DNA from 2 places in the Colwellia sp. MT41 genome. Region 2 is predicted to be linked to the other one. Evidence: riboswitches for the same ligand, from Rfam matches in the RefSeq annotation. Region 2 holds a riboswitch; the other holds the start of a gene.

Region 1 (9,772 bases), 1.2 Mb from region 2:
TCAAGTAAGCTGACTAAACTTTGATAGTTAAGCACATTACTGGTAGATAACTCATCGATAAGTAAGTAAAGGCGAGACATGTGTATGCCTTTAGCTTGAGCGTCTTTTAAATTAACAAAGGCATCTATATGAGCTGAGACCATACGATCGCTTTCGCCTTTTGAGGCGACCATAATAGGCATTTCAATGTTACTCATGCCGACCCAGTCAAGCGTACCTTCGGTTTGAGCTGTTGTATGGTTGGCGATATCTGGCATTGATGTCGTCATTTCGACTCCACGTTAAAACGATAGTTATTAACTACACTTCGAGACTTTTTGCAATCAATACGAAGAGTAGATCTAAGGGCGCATATTCTAGCTTATTTTTTAATGGTAATCATTATTGTTGTTGCTCTATAGCTAAAAAACATACAGTAACCTTATTTATTTCTCTAATTTTCAATAAGTTTGTCTACGTTTTATTACTGCGTTAATATAGAGCTACTCGTTAGTATTTACCTCAAAAGGTGTGTCTGTGGAAACTGAACAAGCAAGTCATTACTTAGACCTAGAGTTATTGCAAGGTTATTTAGACAGTTTGGGTAAAGCTATTGTGGAACAAATGTTTTCTTTATATAGCCAACAGGTAGAAATTTATCTGCATGATATTGAACGTGCGCAAGTGAATGACTCACTTGCTGATTGGCAAGAGCATTGCCACAAAATGAAAGGCGCGGCAGCAAGTGTTGGTATGTGCAAGCTACATGGACAATTAAAGCTATTAGAAAAAACTGCTGCGAGCCAGCAACAAAAAGCTGTTTTATTAACAGAATTAAAATTGGCAAATGGACAGGCAATGCTTGCTTTTAAAGATTGGTTGGCAAGTCATTAGTTAAGCTGAACTTGCCTAAGCGGTACTTGCTCAGCAGCCCTACTTTGCTACTATTGAAATCATGGGCTGCTTAAATAGCTGAGTGAAATGGGTATTAATCTAGCGTCCCGACAAAACGATAACCTTCACCATGAATGGTGTTAATAAGCTCAGGTGTTGCTGGATTCAATTCAAAGTGCTTACGTAATCGTCTTATGGTGACATCAACCGTACGGTCATTAGCGCGTAAATCTCTCCCGGTCATTTCTTTAATAAGCTCTTGGCGGGTAATTATTTTACCAGCATTTTTTATCAGTAAGCTTAATGCTCTATATTCACCACGAGGAATAGCAATAACTTCACCTGCTGGGCTAGTCATCTGCCTAGAGTTACCATCCAAAGTCCACTGATTAAAACTAACTACGCTTTGTACCGTTTCACTTCTTGATTGACTAATACGACTTAAAATATTTCGAGCTCTAATGGTCAATTCACGTGGATTAAAGGGTTTAGTTAAATAATCATCAGCACCAATTTCTAAGCCCAGTATTTTATCAATATCGCTATCTCGACCCGTTAGGAAAATCAAGCCCAAGTCTTTATTGGCAGTTAATTCTCGTGCTAATAACAAACCATTTTTTCCGGGTAAATTAATATCCATAATGACAAGGTTGATGGTATTTAATTTGAGCTGCTCAGCCATGCTATCACCATCAACAGCTTCGAAAACAATGTATCCTTCGGCTTCAAATAAATTGCGCAAGTTAAAGCGAGTGACATCTTCATCTTCGACTACTAAGATTTGATAAGTTTGCATAGTGGAATTTACCTAATATTTTAAATGGCTATGGTGATTATTATTTTAATAAGTGGTACTTATGTATACGTTTACATATATTTAACTATTTACATTTATTTAACTATTTTAGTCAAGTGAAAATGAAAAAACAATTTTTAATGGTTATTATTTCATTAGCTTGCTGCTAACTCCACTGGGAAGGTGATGTCAAAACTCACGCCCTGCTCTTGTTCTTCATCAAGAACAATATGACCACCTAAAGCCTGAGTTACCAAATTAAAGACTAAATGCATACCTAGTCCGCTGCCACCCCTGCCTCGCTTGGTAGTAGTAAAGGGGTCGAAAATTTTATTTTTGATTGATTCATCAATACCAATGCCATCGTCACTGTAATTAATATGTAATTGGTCGCTTAAATTCATAATGTTGATGGTAATCGTACCATGTTCAAGTCCATCAAAAGCATGATAAATTGAATTAAGAATTAGGTTGATTAATATTTGGTTAATGGGGCCAGGCTTACTATTAATGTATAACTTGTCAGGGCAAGTAACTGATACCGCAACCTTGGCCGATTGAAGTTTCGCTGATAGTGTTAACAATACTTCGTCCACTAAGCCACGAACATTAAAGGTTCGACTCTCAGCACTAGATTGATCTACGGCAACCTTTTTGAAACTTGATATTAACTTCGCTGCCCGCTCTAAATTTCTAAAAATAATAGCGATGTTTTCATCACCATCGTTTAAGAACTTTTTTAATTGGCTAGATTTTAGTGTTTTATTTTCAAAGGCAGTCTTGATTTCAGTTAATTTGTCTGCCAATAAGCTTGAAGCCGTAACACCTAAACCTATTGGCGTGTTTACTTCATGAGCAATACCCGCAACCATATCACCAAGGGATGCCATTTTTTCTGTTTCGACTAATTGATCTTGGAATTCGTGCAGTTTCTCTAATGTTGACAATAGTTCCTGATTTGACTCTTTTAACGCGTCTGTTCTGGCACTGAGTCGGTCTTCCAGTGCTTGTTTTTGTGACTGGGTATGTTGGTGATCTTCGACAAAGTTACTAATGTGTTTGTCGGTGCGAAGCAGTAATAAGTTAATACTTTTGGTTAAAATATCAAGCTCCTTATAAGGCTGTCGCGCTAATTGTGTCTGATAATTTCTACTTTTAGATATTTTCCCTATATCATCGATTAACTTCACCATAGGTTGGCTCGTTGTTTTAAAAAGCCATTGGGAAAGGGCAAAGGCAAGCAGCAAGGATAAAAATAAGAAAGCTAGGGTGAAATAAGTTAATTTTCTAATAAATTTATGTTGTTCCAGTAGACTCGATTGGATAAATAAATAGCCTAAAGTCTGTTGCCCTTGAGTAATTTTAACGATGAGCTCTAGATGGTCATTTTGATATTTAATATCAGTTAATTGTGAAATTTGCGCAATCTTGTTACTAATTGCGGGAAAACTATGGTTTTTATTATAGCTAGTGAAATACTCAATACTGCCATCATCATTTAATCGATAGACATGAATATGGTTAATCATGGGGCTAGTGATTAATTGTTTAAGTTCTTCTTTTAGTTTAACTTGGCTAATGTCATGGTCACTTTCTAGGAATGGAATACTGTTTTTAGCCAATATATTTGCCCACGCACGCGTTTCACTGGCAATGGCTGCATCACCTTTTTTATCAACCATATAAATTATGCTTATCGAAGCGCCAAGCAATATAATGGTGCTTAACGCCATAATACTCTGTACTAAGCGAGTATGTAGTGACATGGTTTGATTTGACTTTGGCATGGTATCCAATAAATTATACCTATATTACTTTGATGATAGCTGAGCTTGGTAAATAGTAAACCCTTTGTCTTTTGCTATAACACGAGTATGGCCAATATATGTTTGCATGATCGCTTGATAGCGTAAAAAGCTATTGGCTACTATGGTAATGCAGCCTTGCTTATAAAGTTGTTTATTTATCCCCGCTAAAAAGTCTTCGCTGGCTTGATAGTGTGTTTTGACACCTTGATGAAAAGGCGGGTTGGAAACAACGTGTTTATATTGTTCGCTAACATCAGCTAGGCCATTTGAAGGGAATACCTGTGCCGATAAACCATTTAAAGCTAAGCTCTCTTGTGCTGACGTTAATGCTAAAGCACTGACATCAAGTAGAGACAACTTTGTATCGATAAATTTTTTGCCAATAAAGCAGCTAATAACACCTGCGCCACAACCAAAATCAAGTACTTTTCCCGCCATTTTTTCCGGTAAGTTACTCAATAATAAAGCCGTGCCTACATCAAGTTTTTGTTGGCTGAAAACGCCAGGTAGTGACGCTATTGTTAGTTCAATACCATCGACAGTAATATGGTATTTTTTAAACCAATCTTGCTCCTTGAAAACCGCAGATAATTTTTCTGGCTGAAATAAGCCCACAAAAAGCAGGCAGTGGCGAGCAGCATCGACTTTCTGACAACAAGTCAGTAGCTCTTTGGTTAATTTAGGTGCAGATTGAATGCCACCTTTTTTCTCGCCTACCAGTAATATTTTTGTGGTGTCATTTATGCAATGAGCAATCGTCGCTAGGGTGAAAGCTAATTCCACCTTACTTTTAGGGAACGCAATTATGACGAGATCATGGCACATTTTTGTTTGATAAGTGCTAGCGAAAGTAGCCTGTACCTTGTTTTTAGCAGTGTGGCCATGTTTTTTGGTGATTGCCTGATAATCGATGAAATTAGTATTAAAACAATTAATACTGTTTGGCTGATGTAGTTCAATATACGCATCAATGAAACCATCTTCAGGTAAATTAATCAACAAGGGTGCTTTAGCCAGCAGTAATTCACTATTACGTAATAAAACTTGGCTAGGATTCGACAAAGACATAGGGCAATAAATAGAGAAAGAATAAAGGTTATATTCTACGGGAAATTAGTATAAGGGAATAGGGCTATTTGCGCTAAGTTAATTGTACCCAAGTAAAAAAAATGCTTAAATAGTCAATGTCCCTAATTCCTATTTAGTGGTTAATTAACTTAGCACTAAATTTTAATAGGGCCAGAAGAGGAGCGTTAACCAGGTAATTACCGTTGTTTTGTTTGTATGGTTTTTTAATACAGTCAAAAACAGAGATCAAACTTTGTAGAGGGTAATGAGGGGGATTAACGCCGAGATAGATGGCTATTTGATTGGCTGTTTATCGGTTGTTTATTTTATACCTTATAAAGTAGTGGGCTGAATCCCAACAACTGTCACTTTGAACCATAACCATGTTGGTTGTTTAAGTGGGGAGCTTCTGGCCTTTGCATCTTAGCCAAAATGCCAGCCCCGCTGATGTTATGCTCTTCTTTGTAATTGCCCAGTACTCCGCACAATGTATTTAGCTTTATTAATCAAGCATGTTTAACCATGTCCGTAATAACACTAGGTACACATTATTTTCTATAGATTTTTATCAGATAAGCGGAGTGAAAAATGAACTGGCAAGATGTTTTAGCACAGTTGGAATCAGGTAGTTTACGAGCGGCAAACCAAGATGAAGCCGGTAATTGGCATGTCAATGTTGAAGTAAAACAAGGCATTTTAGCCGCATTTAAAGCCGGTGAAAATGTTGCTTTAAATGGTAATTATCAAGGATTTGTTGACAAACATAACTTACCCGCTCGCCAGTTTACACCAGAAGATGGCGTTCGTTTGGTGCCTGGTGGCTCATCAGTACGTGCTGGAGCCTATGTTGCTGAAGGTGTAATCATCATGCCACCAGCATACATCAATGTTGGTGCCTATGTTGATACCGGTACTATGGTAGATAGCCATGCTTTAATTGGTTCATGTGCGCAGGTGGGGAAAAATGTTCACATCTCAGCTGCCGTGCAAATTGGTGGGGTCTTAGAGCCTATTGGGGCTAGTCCAGTCATTATTGAAGATGATGCCTTTTTGAGTGCCGGTGTCGTTGTCGTTGAAGGTATAGTGGTTAAAAAAGGTGCGGTGTTAGCACCTGGTGTATCTCTTTCTAAATCTGTACCTGTTTATGATTGTGTAAACCAAGTTATGCGAGAAAAAGGCGCTGAAATACCAGAGCGTGCTGTGGTTGTTCCTGGTACCCGACCTGTCAAAGGTGAGTGGGCACAAGAGCTAGGTTTAAGCATGGCCTGTGCACTTATTGTTAAGTATCGTGATGAAAAAAGCGATGCATCATTAGAGTTAGAATCAATTCTGCGTTAATTAATCATCTAGTCGCTGTATGGTGCAATCTATGCGTCAAAAGTACTCATTGATAGTCATCAATTCTGTGCTTTTTTCTTTAGCTTGAACCATGCAGCTTAAAGCTGATTGATTAATCTATTCACTAGATTAACTAATTTACTAACTCGATTGAGTTTTAAGATTAAAGAAAAATATAATGACTAAAGCCACTTGGTTCGATACCAGTATTGAAAATTCCTTGCTTGAACATGTTTCTCCTGAAGACGAACAAGGCTATTTTGTTTATCAACTTGATGCACTTAAAGCGCATTTAGCCGCTTTGCAGCAGCAAGATGTTATTAAATTATGGTTTGCTGTTAAAGCAAATCCGCTATCAAAAATAATTCAAACCCTAGACTGTGCTGGTTTTGACTTTGATGTCGCCAGCGCCGGTGAATTAACGCAGGTACTCGCCCAAGGTGTAGATCCAAGCCGAGTGCTAAATACCGGGCCGGCAAAATCTAAAAAACAGCTAGCGGCGTTTATAAAACAAGGGGTGAGAACCTTTGTGGTAGAAAGTTTGAACCAACTTACTTGGCTTAATGAAGTAGTGCTTGAACAAGAATTATCATCAGGTGAGACTGATAAGCCAAAAGTGCTACTTAGAGTACAGCTGCAATGGCATGAAGGCGAGAAAAACCCACTCGGTGGTAATAGCTTAACGCCGTTTGGTCTATCCGTGTCTGAGTGGAAAAATATTCATGTCGATAGCTATCCTGCGTTGGCAATTTGTGGCTTACATATTTTTCAATGGGGCAATATGCTCAGTAATGAAAAAATGTTTTCATTATGGTCGCAAATGATAAGCCCGTTGACGGACTTAGCTAACAGCATAGGTATGACACTCGATATACTCGATTTAGGTGGTGGTTTAGGCATTGATTATTTAGGGGTAGGGCAAACGTTGTCTTGGCCGCGAATTATTGCTGACTTAGCCGTTATCAAAGCAAAGTCAGGTGTTAAAGAGTTGTGGCTGGAGTTAGGGCGCTTTGCCGTGGCCGAGTGTGGTTATTATGTCGTACCGGTAGTGGATAGAAAAATGAATTATGAGCAAGAGCAGCTGGTGTTAGCCGCAGGTATAAATCATTTACTACGCCCAGCAATCACCGAACAAACCTTTCCGGTACAAATATTACGCGCAGGTTTCTCTGCTGAAAATACTACTATGCAGGCTTTTGACCTACATGGTCCTTTATGTACTAGCATGGATAAACTTGGGCATTTACATTTACCTGCTGATATCGATGTAGGCGATAAATTAGTGTTTGGTTATTGTGGTGCTTATGGCTTTACTGAAAGTATGCCATTTTTTTTATGTCATGAATTAGCGGCTGAGTATGTTTATCAAGATGGCATTCTTACTCAAGTTAGAGCGGCTCAGCCAGCTTCATCTTATTTGGCATAGTTAAGGAATAGTTAAGGAATAGTTAAGGGAAGAAGATGAATAAATTTAGCAAAGAAGTTATGTCCGTTGGCGAAATGGCCAGTGGCACTAAACTAACTGTACCTGTTTATGCCTTTAAAGGTAAAAATAATGCTGCTGCCAGTGTTTATATACAGGCAAATATGCATGGTGCGGAAGTGCAAGGCAATGCGGTTATTTTCCAATTATTGGAACTACTACAGCACTGTAATTTGCAAGGTAATATTACCTTAGTTCCTTATGCCAACCCCATTGCTTGTAATCACAAAAATGGTGAGTATACCTTAGGGCGCTTTGATCCTATTACCGGAGTAAACTGGAATAGGATGTACCATTTTGATGAAAGTGTTATTGAGCCTTTTGTCCAACAGTACTTAGATGCCAGTGAAGAGGAAATAAAAGATAAATTTCAGCAACTATTGCTTAGTGAAGTTGAAAATAAGTTAAAACACAGCACCTGGGGGCTAACGACAGGTCAATGTATTGCTTATCAATTACAGCGCCTAGCGCACCAAGCTGATATAGTTTTGGACTTACACACAGGTCCAATTTCCAGTAAACATTTATATTGCCCTGAGTATGCACAAGCGAGCGCTAAATATTTTGATATTGAGCATACCATACTCATTCCCAATGATTTTGATGGCGCTATGGATGAGGCGACCTTTTGTCCTTGGTGGAGTTTACAGCAGGCCTATGAAAACTTGGGTCGAAAATTTACCATGGGCCAAGGGGTTTTTAACAAGGAAAGTTTCACCGTCGAATTGGGTTCGCAAGAGCAAATAGATTTAGATGTCGCCAAGCAAGATGCCTTAAGTATTTTATCTTATTTACAATATCAGGGTGTTATCGATAATAAGCAATATCAGCCACAAAAAATGACTCGATACGCAGGTTACTTGAAAGATTATAAAGCCTTATATTCTCCCATGGGCGGTATGGTCGATTACCTTGCTGAGTTTGGCAAGCCCTTAGCTGCCGGCGAGCCTTTAGTACGAATTCTGCGTATGGATAATTATGGTGATGGTGATGCCTTGCATTATGTGTCGCTTGAGCAAGAGGTTATCCCTATTTTACATTTTGCTTCTGCTAGCGTTAATCAGGGCACTGAGTTGTATAAGGTACTTTGTAATTACTTCGAACTTTAATTATGTACAGGATGTACGGTAGCTCGCGGAGATAGGGATATCTAGCAGCGAGCAAAACAGCATGTACGCGCTAACTCACTGGGACAATATATCTAGCAGCGAGATTATTAAAGCCGCTCTTTATGTTATTTATATCACTGGCTATATTTTTAAACTGAGTTGCAAGGCCGCACCAATAGTATCGTTATCGCCAGTGAAAGCGGCAATATCAATAGCAAATACCGCCCAAGGTGAAATGCCAATACCAGCCGTGTAAATATCGTCATCAATTTCATTTAAATCAGTACGATAACCTAAGCGAAATTGAATATGTTCATAGAAACGAAACTCAGCACCAACGCCAGCATATTTTGATGCCGCTAAAGCAGCAAACTGCGCTCGGTCGGTTAAGTCTATCTCTGTTGCTAGGCTTAGCCAACTATTTTGATAACTTAAACCAAAGACAGTGCTGTTTTTTAAAGTAAAAGTAATATTTTGTTCAACATGATATACGGTTTTTTTTAGCAAGTTATTACTGACCAGAGCCGCGTGCCATTGACGCTCTGCTCCCCAGGTTAGGTATAAACCTAAGTCAACATTGCTACCACTTTTATCGGTAATATTCTCGTCATTGCTGATCTCAAAGTCATCATCGTCAAATTCATTGATTTTCCCGCTATTATAATAAAGATCAATGCGTTGATATTTTAATTTTGCGCCAATACTGAAGTCATAATTGGCGTGTTTAATAGCAGGATAAGCAACCATAACACCCGCTTCGGCAATTGAATAGCCAAGGGTAGTTGTTGCTGACGCCAGATCATTTAAGTTTAAGTTAGCGGATAAAATCGCGTCATTTAAGGTTTTTTCATCGTCTTCGCTGTAGTCTAGTGTGCCAGCAATACGTCCGTATTGATTGGTAAATAAACCAAAACTTAAATACTGGTTAGGAATAATCATTTGGAAGTTCAAACCATTACGTACCTTTACTACTTTATTATCAATTTTTTTAAAGTCAGCAATAATATCATCTACTTGCTGATTTAGGTCATCATAGTAACTTTTTACTTGGTGTGTCGATTGAAAGTTTTGCAATTGAATGCCATTAATATCATTGGCTAAATTATCAAGGTTATCACTGATTTCTTTCGTGGTATCAACAACATCATATTTATCCGAGGCCATAATACCTATATTTAAAGAAAAGAAAATATCATCATAGTTATCAAATTTGGTCAGTAACGCAGGGTTACTCAATGATGAGGTAAAGTCCTGGGTTAAGCCGGTAAAGCCTTGCCCGGTACGTTTAGCGGTAAAG
Region 2 (9,772 bases):
GTCATACCACCAGTTTTGTTTCATGCCAAAGCGTTCACCCGTGCCAGGGACAAATTGCCACATACCTGAAGCCCTGCCGTGAGAATAGGCAAAAGGGTCAAAGGCACTTTCAACCACGGGTAATAAAGCAAATTCAATGGGCATATCATTTTTTTCTAATTCTTCAACAATATAATAAAGAAAGGGCTCGGCGCGTTTAGCGACACGTTTCAGGTAACTTGGGTGGTTAACATACCAATTACGCTGCGCTATAAGGCGTTTCTCTTCAGGAATATCAAAGCTTAGCTGGTTGCGAATGCGTGACCAAAGGTTATGCTGTTCAACACTGTCTTTGTCTGTTAAAACGATGTCTACATCAGCAATGGGGTGGATAACATCAATATTTTCGTCGGCTAACAGTGCTTGATTGATTTCTACGGAATTTGCCGCTTCAAGATGGGTGTTAACAACGGAGTCATTATTGGCATTAACATCACTTGGGGAAAGGCTTTGACAGCCAGTTAAAAGAACAATTGCAGGTAATAATAAATACTTCATGGATAACCAGTAACATCAGCGGGAAATAAAAATGATTTAGCAGACTAGCATAATTCACCTAACTAGTCTTGGGCGGTAAATTACTTCTGCTATAAGCTAAGCCGCTAGAAATTATCTTTCCACGCTCTAATAGCGGCAAAAACTTCACTGTCGCTACTTTGACTTTGATTAGTATAAGCTTGTGCCGCTAATTTTATGCTAGCTTTATGACAGCGTAAAAAAGGATTGATTTGGCGTTCTAACGCTATATTACTGGGTAGAGTTGCTTGGCTTTGCTGACGTTTTAAATTTACCTGCTCTGCATAGGTATGCAGGTCGCTGTTACTGGGTTCAACAGCTAAGGCAAAGGCTAAGTTTGCTTGAGTATATTCATGGGCACAGTAAATTAGGGTATTTCCGGGTAAATTTGCTAATTTAGTCAGTGAGCTATGCATTTGCTCCGCTGTGCCTTCAAATAATCGTCCACAGCCACCTGAAAACAAGGTATCTCCACAAAATAGCATGTCATTATTGTAATAAGCAATATGGCCGCTAGTATGGCCGGGAAGGTCGAGTATGTGTAACTGACAATTGAGCTCGGTTAAGGTGACGATATCGTTTTCTTTAAGGGTGACATCGAGCTGAGCAATATTTTCATTAGCAGGGCCATAAACAGTCACCGGCCATGCCTTAGTTTTGGCATAAGCGAGTAATTTTTCGATACCACCGACATGATCGCGATGATGATGGGTGATCAAAATGGCTGATAAAACCAACTTGTTTTTTTGTAAATACTCAATACATACCAGAGCGTCACCGGGATCAACTAGGGCAATTTTATCATTATTTTTACTCGCTAGCGCCCAAATATAATTATCGTTAAAGGCCTTTATTGCGCTAACAATATGATGAGTATTAGACATATGAGATTTTACCTTTAGTTCGTTATATACTTAGTGCTTTACCGTGTTAACTTGTCGATAACGCTTTTACATTGGCGCTATTTTCGGCATCACCACAATTTTTCTTATTATACGCCTAAAGAAGACTCTATGAAACCAGCGTTAGCTTTTCGACAACCGTATTATCCAAGCTCGTGGCAGGCTTTACCTAATGGTGAGGTAATTAAAAAAGCCATTGAGCAAGAGCTTGCTCCTTGGTGGCAAAAATTCTTCGGTTATCATTTGGTTAAACTGGGTGCCTTAAGTAGTGAAATAGAGATAAGCAATTGCACCATAAACCATCAAGTCAGTATCAGCGGTAAAAGTAGTTTAGCTAATGTGCTCGGAGATATTGATGATTTACCCTTGCAAGAGCATAGTGTCGATGTTTGTTTGTTGAGTCATGCCTTAGAGTTTTCTCTTGATCCACATCATGTCATACGTGAAGCTAATAGAGTGTTGATCCCTAATGGCTATTTAGTGTTAACGGGCTTTAATCCGTTAAGTCTGGTCGGTTTAAACCGCTTATTACCCTACCGGCGCAGTAAAACACCATGGAATGAACATTTTTTCTCACCGATGCGAGTCAAAGATTGGCTGCACTTGATGGGCTTTGAAATTTTAGCCGACCAACGCTGTTTACACTCTGGCTTAACAGGAAAATTGAGCACTGACACCTTAAATAGCAGTTGGCATAATTTTGCTAAAAGCTATTTACCTGCCTTGGGCTCTGTTTATGTGATTGTAGCGAAAAAACGTGTGCTACCGCTAACACCCATTAAACCTAAATGGCAAATACGGCCTGAGTTTAATCCAGTAAAAGTGACTACTATGAATACACATAGAGAGTCAGTCGAACATAACAAAAAAAACCCTAAGAGTAGATAGCTATTTATCTTTTGAAATGAACGATTAGCTATTCATTATTGCCCATACTTAAAAAGTACCTGATTTATGCAAAGTAAAGATTTAGAAGATTATTTAACTGCTTTATTAAAGCCAGAGCAAATAAAAGACTTCACCCCTAATGGTTTACAAATTCAAGGGTGTAAAGACATCAATAAAGTGATCACTGGGGTTACCGCCTCTAAAGCCCTTATTGAACGTGCAATCAGTGAACAAGCCGATGCCATTCTGGTACACCATGGCTATTTTTGGAAAAATGAGTCCTATGTTATTCGGGGTATGAAGCATGACCGTATTAAGTCGTTATTGGTCAATGACATCAATTTATTTGCTTACCACCTACCGCTAGATATTCATCCTACCTTGGGTAACAATGCCCAACTTGCTAAGTTATTTAACATTGAAAATGTCGCGCCACTTGAGCTGGGCAACCCATTAAGTGTGGCTATGCAGGGCAGCTTTAAACAAGAGTGGCGTGGCGAAGACTTTGCTACGCTAATAAATACTACCCTTGAGCGCGAATGTTTGCATATAGCCCCACCGAGTAATAAGCCGATAAAAACCATTGCTTGGTGTTCTGGCGGCGGGCAAGGTTATATTGAACTTGCTGCTGAGCAAGGCATTGATGCCTTTTTAACGGGAGAGGTTTCTGAACAAACCACGCATATAGCTCATGAAATGGATATTCACTGCTTTGCGGCCGGTCACCATGCCACCGAGCGTTACGGCATAAAGGCGTTAGGTGAGCATTTGGCCAAGGAGCATGGGCTTGAGGTGCTATTTGTTGATATTGATAATCCCGTTTAAGGTTTGCTGGACTCAACTCAACTCAATAGCAGCAACTATCTAACGGGGAAGTGTCTGAGCAAACCAGCCGTACTAGCCATATTATTGCTCATTAGATGATATACACTGCTTTGCGGCCGGTCACCATGCCACTGAGCGCTACGGTATAAAGGCGTTAGGTGACATTTGGCCAAGGAGCATGGTCTTGAAGTGCTATTTGTTGATATTGATAATCCCGTTTAAGGTTTAAGGTTTAAGGTTTAAGCTGGGCTCAACTTAGCTTAACTCAACTCAATAGCAGCAACTATCTAACGGGAAAGGGTCTGAGCAAACCAACCGTACTAGCCATATTATTGCTCATTAGATGGATATTCACTGCTTTGCGGCCGGTCACCATGCCACTGAGCGTTACGGCATAAAGGCGTTAGGTGAGCATTTGGCCAAGGAGCATGGTCTTGAAGTGCTATTTGTTGATATTGATAATCCCGTTTAGTAGCTAACAACAGGCTAGTTGCCGTTTTATAATGTAGTTTCTTAATTAAAAAGCGACTTAAACCATTGCACTAATAATCCTAAACTTTCATACCAGGCAATAGTGCTCTGCTGTAATTTTTTACTGTCTGGTACATAATATGCCCAGCTTTTGCTACTGTCTGGATTTTTAACCCAGTAACCTGTGGGTGCCGCAATAGGGTAAATACCTTGTGCCTGAAAGTAATTCATTGCTCTAGGCATATGGTCGGCATTAGTCACCAGTATTATTTTTGTACCTTGCACCCTAGGCGCAATCAGCTCTGCTTCTTCTTCAGTATCCTTGGGGAAGTTCTCCGTAATAATTTTTTGTGCCGGCACACCTAAAAGTATCAATGATTGCTTGACGGTTTCAGCATTTGATACCGGGTTATGGCCACCATAGCCAGAAGTGATTATTCTTGCTTCAGGGTGCAATTGATATAGTCGCAAGGCTTCAACCATGCGCTGTAATGAACAAGTACCTAGTTGGCTGGTAACCGGTAAATTGCTATTGTTAGTATGGCGACAACCTAGCACGACAATATAATCGATACTGTCATTGCTGCTAACATAAGCAGGGTAATCATTTTCAATCGCGGTCATAACTGTATCAGAAAAGGGTGGAAAAGCGCTGATCAGTAAAATAAAAATGGCCGCCGATAAGCTTTTTATGCTTTTTTTGGGGTTTCTCCCATGAAGAAAGAGGGCAAAAATAAGTAATAACAGCACTATATTAATAGGCATGATTAAGACAGTGATGATCTTTTTAAGGAGAAATAAATCCATGATTTTGTTAACTTACCGACAACATTGATATAAAACTACTATATCAAGTATTGTGCTAAAGTTCTTGTTGAAAAAATGTCCATTGGCAAAAAAACTGTTGCAATAATAGCCAAAATAGGGTCTAATATGGCGTATTGCGGTTTAGGGTTAATACTCTATATTTCAACACACCAGAAGAGGTGCGAAACTGAGGTAGAAAACGTGAGGAACCACACTTCCTATGACCGTTTTCGAGGGACGTTATCGCCGAGAGTATTTGATGGTGGGCTTAAATACTCGGTCACTAAGGTTGAATCCTTAGGGCTGTCACCTGACGTATTTGTTAAATATAACCTAGTTTATTAGGCATTATTAGCATTAAGTAAAAGGGTGGAGAGCTTCTGGCTGAAAAAGTTTCGTCTCATTTTCCGTTTATGAGCTGGGTCTGCTAACAAGGCAGAATACCCCATGCGCTAACTACTCAGTCACGCTCTTCCAATCGCTAGTTTACTCAATTATTCATTCAGTAAAGAGTTCCGCAAAAGCTCGGTAACTAGCTAGTGTTTTTAGGGGAGAAATTTGTGAATCTAGTACAATCTATATCATCATTAACCGTAGCCAAGTTTGGCGGCACCAGTGTTGCCGATTTCCAAGCCATGCTGCGTTGCGCAAATATTATTAAAAATGATACCAATAATCGCTTAGTGGTTGTTTCCGCCAGTGCTGGCGTAACCAACTATTTGGTGCGCTTAAGTCAGGAAAATGTTGCTGTTGATGAGCAAAAAGACATTGTGGAAAATATTCGTACCATTCAAGTTAATATTACCCAGCACCTAGCCAAGGACGTTGCCAGTGAGCTTAATCAAGAAATAAATAGCTTGCTTGATGAATTAACCCAGCAGGCTTTAACACAATCACTACAATTTAGCCGTAAAACTACCGATGCGATCCTTGCCTTTGGTGAGCAATTAAGCTCACGTGTTTTTACCCAAGTTCTCCAGTCGATTAACGTAGCGGCTGAGTATTTTAATGTTCAACAAGTGATGAAAACCAATAGTTTATATGGTAAAGCTGTGGTTGATATCAAGCTGCTGGCAACACAAAGTGCACAATTATTAGTACCTAAACTTCATGATAAAGTTATTGTGACCCAAGGATTTATTGGTCAAGATAGTCAAGGCCATACCACTACGCTAGGGCGAGGCGGTTCAGATTATTCAGCCGCATTACTGGCTGAAGCGATAAATGCCGATAATTTGTCTATTTGGACCGATGTAGAGGGTATTTTTACTACCGACCCACGTATTACCGATCAAGCTAGAGCGATTAAAGAAATTAGTTTTGGTGAAGCGGCCGAAATGGCAACCTTTGGCGCTAAAATATTACATCCAGCGACCCTTATTCCGGCCATGCGTTGTAATATCCCTGTTTTTGTCGGCTCAAGTAAAGAGCCGGAAAAGGGTGGTACGCAAATTAAGCAAAAAGTCGATTCCAACCCTACCTATCGTTCAATCGCTTTGCGACGTGAGCAAACCTTAGTGACGGTAAAAAGTCCTGCTATGTTACATGCCAGTGGTTTTTTAGCGAAAGTATTTACTGTGTTAGCAAAACATGACCTGAGTGTTGATTTAATCACTACCAGTGAGATCAGTGTTGCCTTAACCTTTGATAACCCAAGTGGCTCAACACAATCATTAATTACCAATGCAGTTGTTACTGAATTAGAACAGCTTTGTGAAGTGAGTGTCGAGCATGGCTTATCACTTGTTGCGGTTATTGGTAATGGTTTAACGTCTGCGAAAGGTATAGGACAAAGCATTTTTCAAACGATAAATGATATCAATATTCGTTTGATTTGCCATGGCGCTAGTGCCAATAATATATGCTTTTTAGTTGCTGAAGCTGATGCCAATTCTGTGGTTGAGAAATTGCATAATAGCTTGTTTTCCTAAACTATAAATTAATAACACCTTATTTAGCCCAAAGCTTATGTTAACAGCCTTGGGCTATACATAGCGCAACCCGCCTAATTACTTAAAGGTTCAGCGTTTAATTAGCTATATTCTCAATAAGCTGATCAAGTGTCAGGTTTAATGCTTGCAGTTTTTCGGCAGACAAGCCAGTCACAGCAAACATTTTAGCGGGAATATGTTCGGCGCTTTGTTGCAAGTCAATGCCTGCTTGAGTGAGCTTGATAAGCACTATTCGTTCATCTTTTGTCTGACGTTCTCGCTTGATAAGCGCTTGCTTTTCCATACGTTTCAATAACGGCGAAAGGGTGCCTGAATCTAAATCAAGCTGACCGCCTAAGTCTTTAACCGAAATCCCCTGTCGATATTGCCATAACACCATCATGACTAAATATTGCGGATAGGTTAACGCTAACTCTTTTAATAGCGGAGCATAAAGGCGGCACATTAATTTATTCAAACTATACAGGCGAAAACATAATTGCTTTTCTAGCTGTAAATTATTACTCATTGCTTATTCTCAATTAGTTTTCAGCGGCACTGACAATAACTTTTCAATATCAGCGGTTATTGCTTCAGGTTTAGTTGTTGGTGCATAACGTTGTACAACTTCACCTTGGCGATTAACTAAAAATTTAGTGAAGTTCCATTTAATTGATGTAGAGCCGAGGATGCCAGGCGCTTGTTGTTTTAAATAGTTAAATAGTGGGTGAGCGTTATTACCGTTGACCTCTATTTTATTAAATAAAGGAAATTTAATGTTGAAGTGTAAATCACAAAACTGCTGAATTTCTTCATTACTACCACTTTCTTGGTGCTTAAATTGGTTACAAGGAAAGGCCAAAACTTCAAAACCCTTTGTTTGAAAAGTATCATGCAGTGTTTGTAAACCCTGATATTGTGGGGTGAAACCACATTTGCTGGCAGTATTAACGATAAGTAATACTTTATCGCTAAACTGAGTTAAATCAGTCGTTTCTTGTTTATTGTTCTCAACTGAAAATTGATAAATATTACTCATATCCGTTATCTCCTAAAGATAAAATAGCAAGCTAGTTTGACTAAGCAAGCGGTCGCTATTATAGCGGCAATTTAAATTTTACACTATTTGATTGCGTGCAACCTAATTGGCATTGTAGATGAAAAACTGCTGGTTTGCAAAGATGCTAGAGCAAAATAGTAAACTATCGTAAACTGACGCTATTGAATGAATTAACGAATTAATCAGTTAAAGGTTGGCATATGAAAGTAGCGTTTATTGGTCTAGGTGTCATGGGCTATCCCATGGCGGGACATTTGCAACAAGCGGGTCATCAAGTTTGTGTTTATAACCGGAATCACGATAAAGCCCTGGCTTGGCAGCAAGAGTTTGATGGTGATATTGCGACAACACCGGCATTGGCTGTGAATGATTGTGAAATTGCCTTTTGTTGCGTCGGCAATGATGATGATGTTCGTCAAGTTGCTTTAGGTGTAGATGGCATTTTTACTGGTCTAGCTAAAGAGAGTATATTTGTCGATCATACTACGGCTTCGGCGGAGCTAGCGCGTGAATTAGCGGCTATTGCCAAAGAACAAGATAAGTTCTTTCTCGATGCGCCAGTTTCTGGTGGTCAAGCGGGGGCGGAAAATGGCATTCTTACGGTAATGGTTGGTGGCGATGAAAAGGTATTTGATAAAGCTGAGCCGGTAATGGCGGCTTTTGCTCGTTTCAGTCAATTGATGGGAGCCGTTGGCTCAGGTCAATTAGCCAAAATGGTCAATCAAATTTGTTTTGTTAATACCGTACAGGGTTTGGCCGAAGGCTTAAATTTTGCACAAAAAGCAGGCTTGGATACCGATAAATTACTGGCAACTATTGGTCAAGGCGCTGCTGGCTCTTGGCAAATGGATAATCGTGGTAAAACAATGTGCGCGCGTGAATTTGATTTCGGCTTTGCTGTTGACTGGGTCAGAAAAGACCTAGCCATTGCTTTTGCCGAAGCTGAAAAACTAGGTGCTGACTTAACGGTGACTAAGCAACTGGATGGCTACTACCAAGAAATTCAAGACAGTGGCGGTAACCGCTGGGATAGCTCGAGTTTAATTTCTCGCTTTAAACGCTAAAGCCTCAGCTTATTTAAAAGGCGCTTAATTGCGCCTGTTAATATTAATATTAATATTATTTTTATCCTTGTACATATTCATATAATGCTTTGAGTACCGACATCTTAGCTTTATCTTTTTCATGCTCGTGCGCTAAATTTTCAATCTTCATCATAAATTCATCCAGTGACAAAATACCTTTACCACCGTATTGCATTTTATTTTGGCAGTAATCCTGCCATTTTTGTTGCTCACTTGTAGATAAAGTGAGTGGGAAGTTTCTCGCTCGATAACGAAATAACAACACGCCTAAACGCTCATCTTGAAATTCAAACGGATGGTTAGCTAATTGCTCTGGCGTTAAACCGCGCAAAATATCCATTTGCGCTTTATCGCTATGGCTAAAGAACTTACCGCCATATAATGCTTGCTCGGCATCTACGTCAGTATTATCAAAATCAGAGCTGGCAAAAACATCACTGAGCTTATCTCTCAGTTCAGCATGCTTTTTTAATAACGCTAAATTTTCTAAACAAAAATCCCTTGGTATGGCCAAACGCTCGGCATTTTCAGGTAATAGGGTTTTTGCAGGTGCGATCATCGGACATTTATTTACATGAATAAGTTTAACCGGAATAGGCTTTTCGTCCGGCGCTAACTCATCATGACGGGTATATAAACGCGCTTTTATTTCTTCACTGCTAAGTGTTAATAAAGGTGTAATATCTTGGGCCAAATCGACACAAATAACCGCATTTTTATTAACGGGATGATAAATTATCGGTGCAAACCAACTGGTACAACCGTGTGCCGAGGATATTTTACTTGAGGTATGGACAATGGGGGTCATGTCTGCGGTATTGATCAAATCTTTAACGTGATTTTTATTTTTTAAGTTAAAAATAAACTCATAGAGTTTCGGCTGTTTTTCTTTGATCAACTTTGCCATAGCAATAGTGGCGTAAACATCACTCATGGCGTCATGGGCAGACTCATGACTAATACCATTGGCTTTGGTTAATAACTCTAAGCGAAAACTAACAACTTCTTCGCCGTCGCGATCAACGGTTGGCCAGTTAATACCTTCAGGGCGTAGGGCATAAGTGGCCCGCACCATATCGATAATATCCCAGCGGCTATTGCCATTTTGCCATTCACGCGCATAAGGGTCGTAAAAGTTACGGTAAAATAAATAGCGAGTAACTTCATCATCAAAGCGAATATTGTTATAGCCAGCGACACAAGTATTAGGCGCTGAAAATAATTCATGTATGCGCGCAGCAAATTCTG

The links. Region 2 has a riboswitch for lysine ahead of lysC (lysine-sensitive aspartokinase 3). Riboswitches for the same ligand answer to the same signal wherever they lie in the genome.
Region 1: it holds a riboswitch for lysine, as region 2 does, so the genes downstream of both, CMT41_RS15700 (2,3,4,5-tetrahydropyridine-2,6-dicarboxylate N-succinyltransferase) here and lysC (lysine-sensitive aspartokinase 3) in region 2, are expected to answer to the same signal.

The regions. Positions count from the first base shown of each region.
Region 1 covers NZ_CP013145.1:3,704,496-3,714,267, reverse strand. The annotation lists gene folE2 (GTP cyclohydrolase FolE2) at 1-269, opposite strand, end outside; gene CMT41_RS15720 (Hpt domain-containing protein) at 517-873, shown strand; gene arcA (two-component system response regulator ArcA) at 968-1,669, opposite strand; gene CMT41_RS15710 (sensor histidine kinase) at 1,825-3,456, opposite strand; gene CMT41_RS15705 (methyltransferase) at 3,481-4,545, opposite strand; lysine riboswitch at 4,713-4,962, shown strand; gene CMT41_RS15700 (2,3,4,5-tetrahydropyridine-2,6-dicarboxylate N-succinyltransferase) at 5,134-5,883, shown strand; gene CMT41_RS15695 (PLP-dependent decarboxylase) at 6,062-7,309, shown strand; gene CMT41_RS15690 (succinylglutamate desuccinylase/aspartoacylase family protein) at 7,345-8,475, shown strand; gene traF (conjugal transfer protein TraF) at 8,617-9,772, opposite strand, start outside.
Region 2 covers NZ_CP013145.1:2,530,786-2,540,557, reverse strand. The annotation lists gene CMT41_RS10840 (LysM peptidoglycan-binding domain-containing protein) at 1-537, opposite strand, end outside; gene gloB (hydroxyacylglutathione hydrolase) at 642-1,439, opposite strand; gene CMT41_RS10830 (class I SAM-dependent methyltransferase) at 1,569-2,345, shown strand; gene CMT41_RS10825 (Nif3-like dinuclear metal center hexameric protein) at 2,412-3,170, shown strand; partial or broken gene CMT41_RS18705 (Nif3-like dinuclear metal center hexameric protein) at 3,517-3,642, shown strand; gene CMT41_RS10820 (ElyC/SanA/YdcF family protein) at 3,684-4,448, opposite strand; lysine riboswitch at 4,615-4,836, shown strand; gene lysC (lysine-sensitive aspartokinase 3) at 5,009-6,379, shown strand; gene CMT41_RS10810 (MarR family winged helix-turn-helix transcriptional regulator) at 6,477-6,908, opposite strand; gene CMT41_RS10805 (glutathione peroxidase) at 6,918-7,418, opposite strand; gene CMT41_RS10800 (NAD(P)-dependent oxidoreductase) at 7,640-8,503, shown strand; gene sbcB (exodeoxyribonuclease I) at 8,565-9,772, opposite strand, start outside.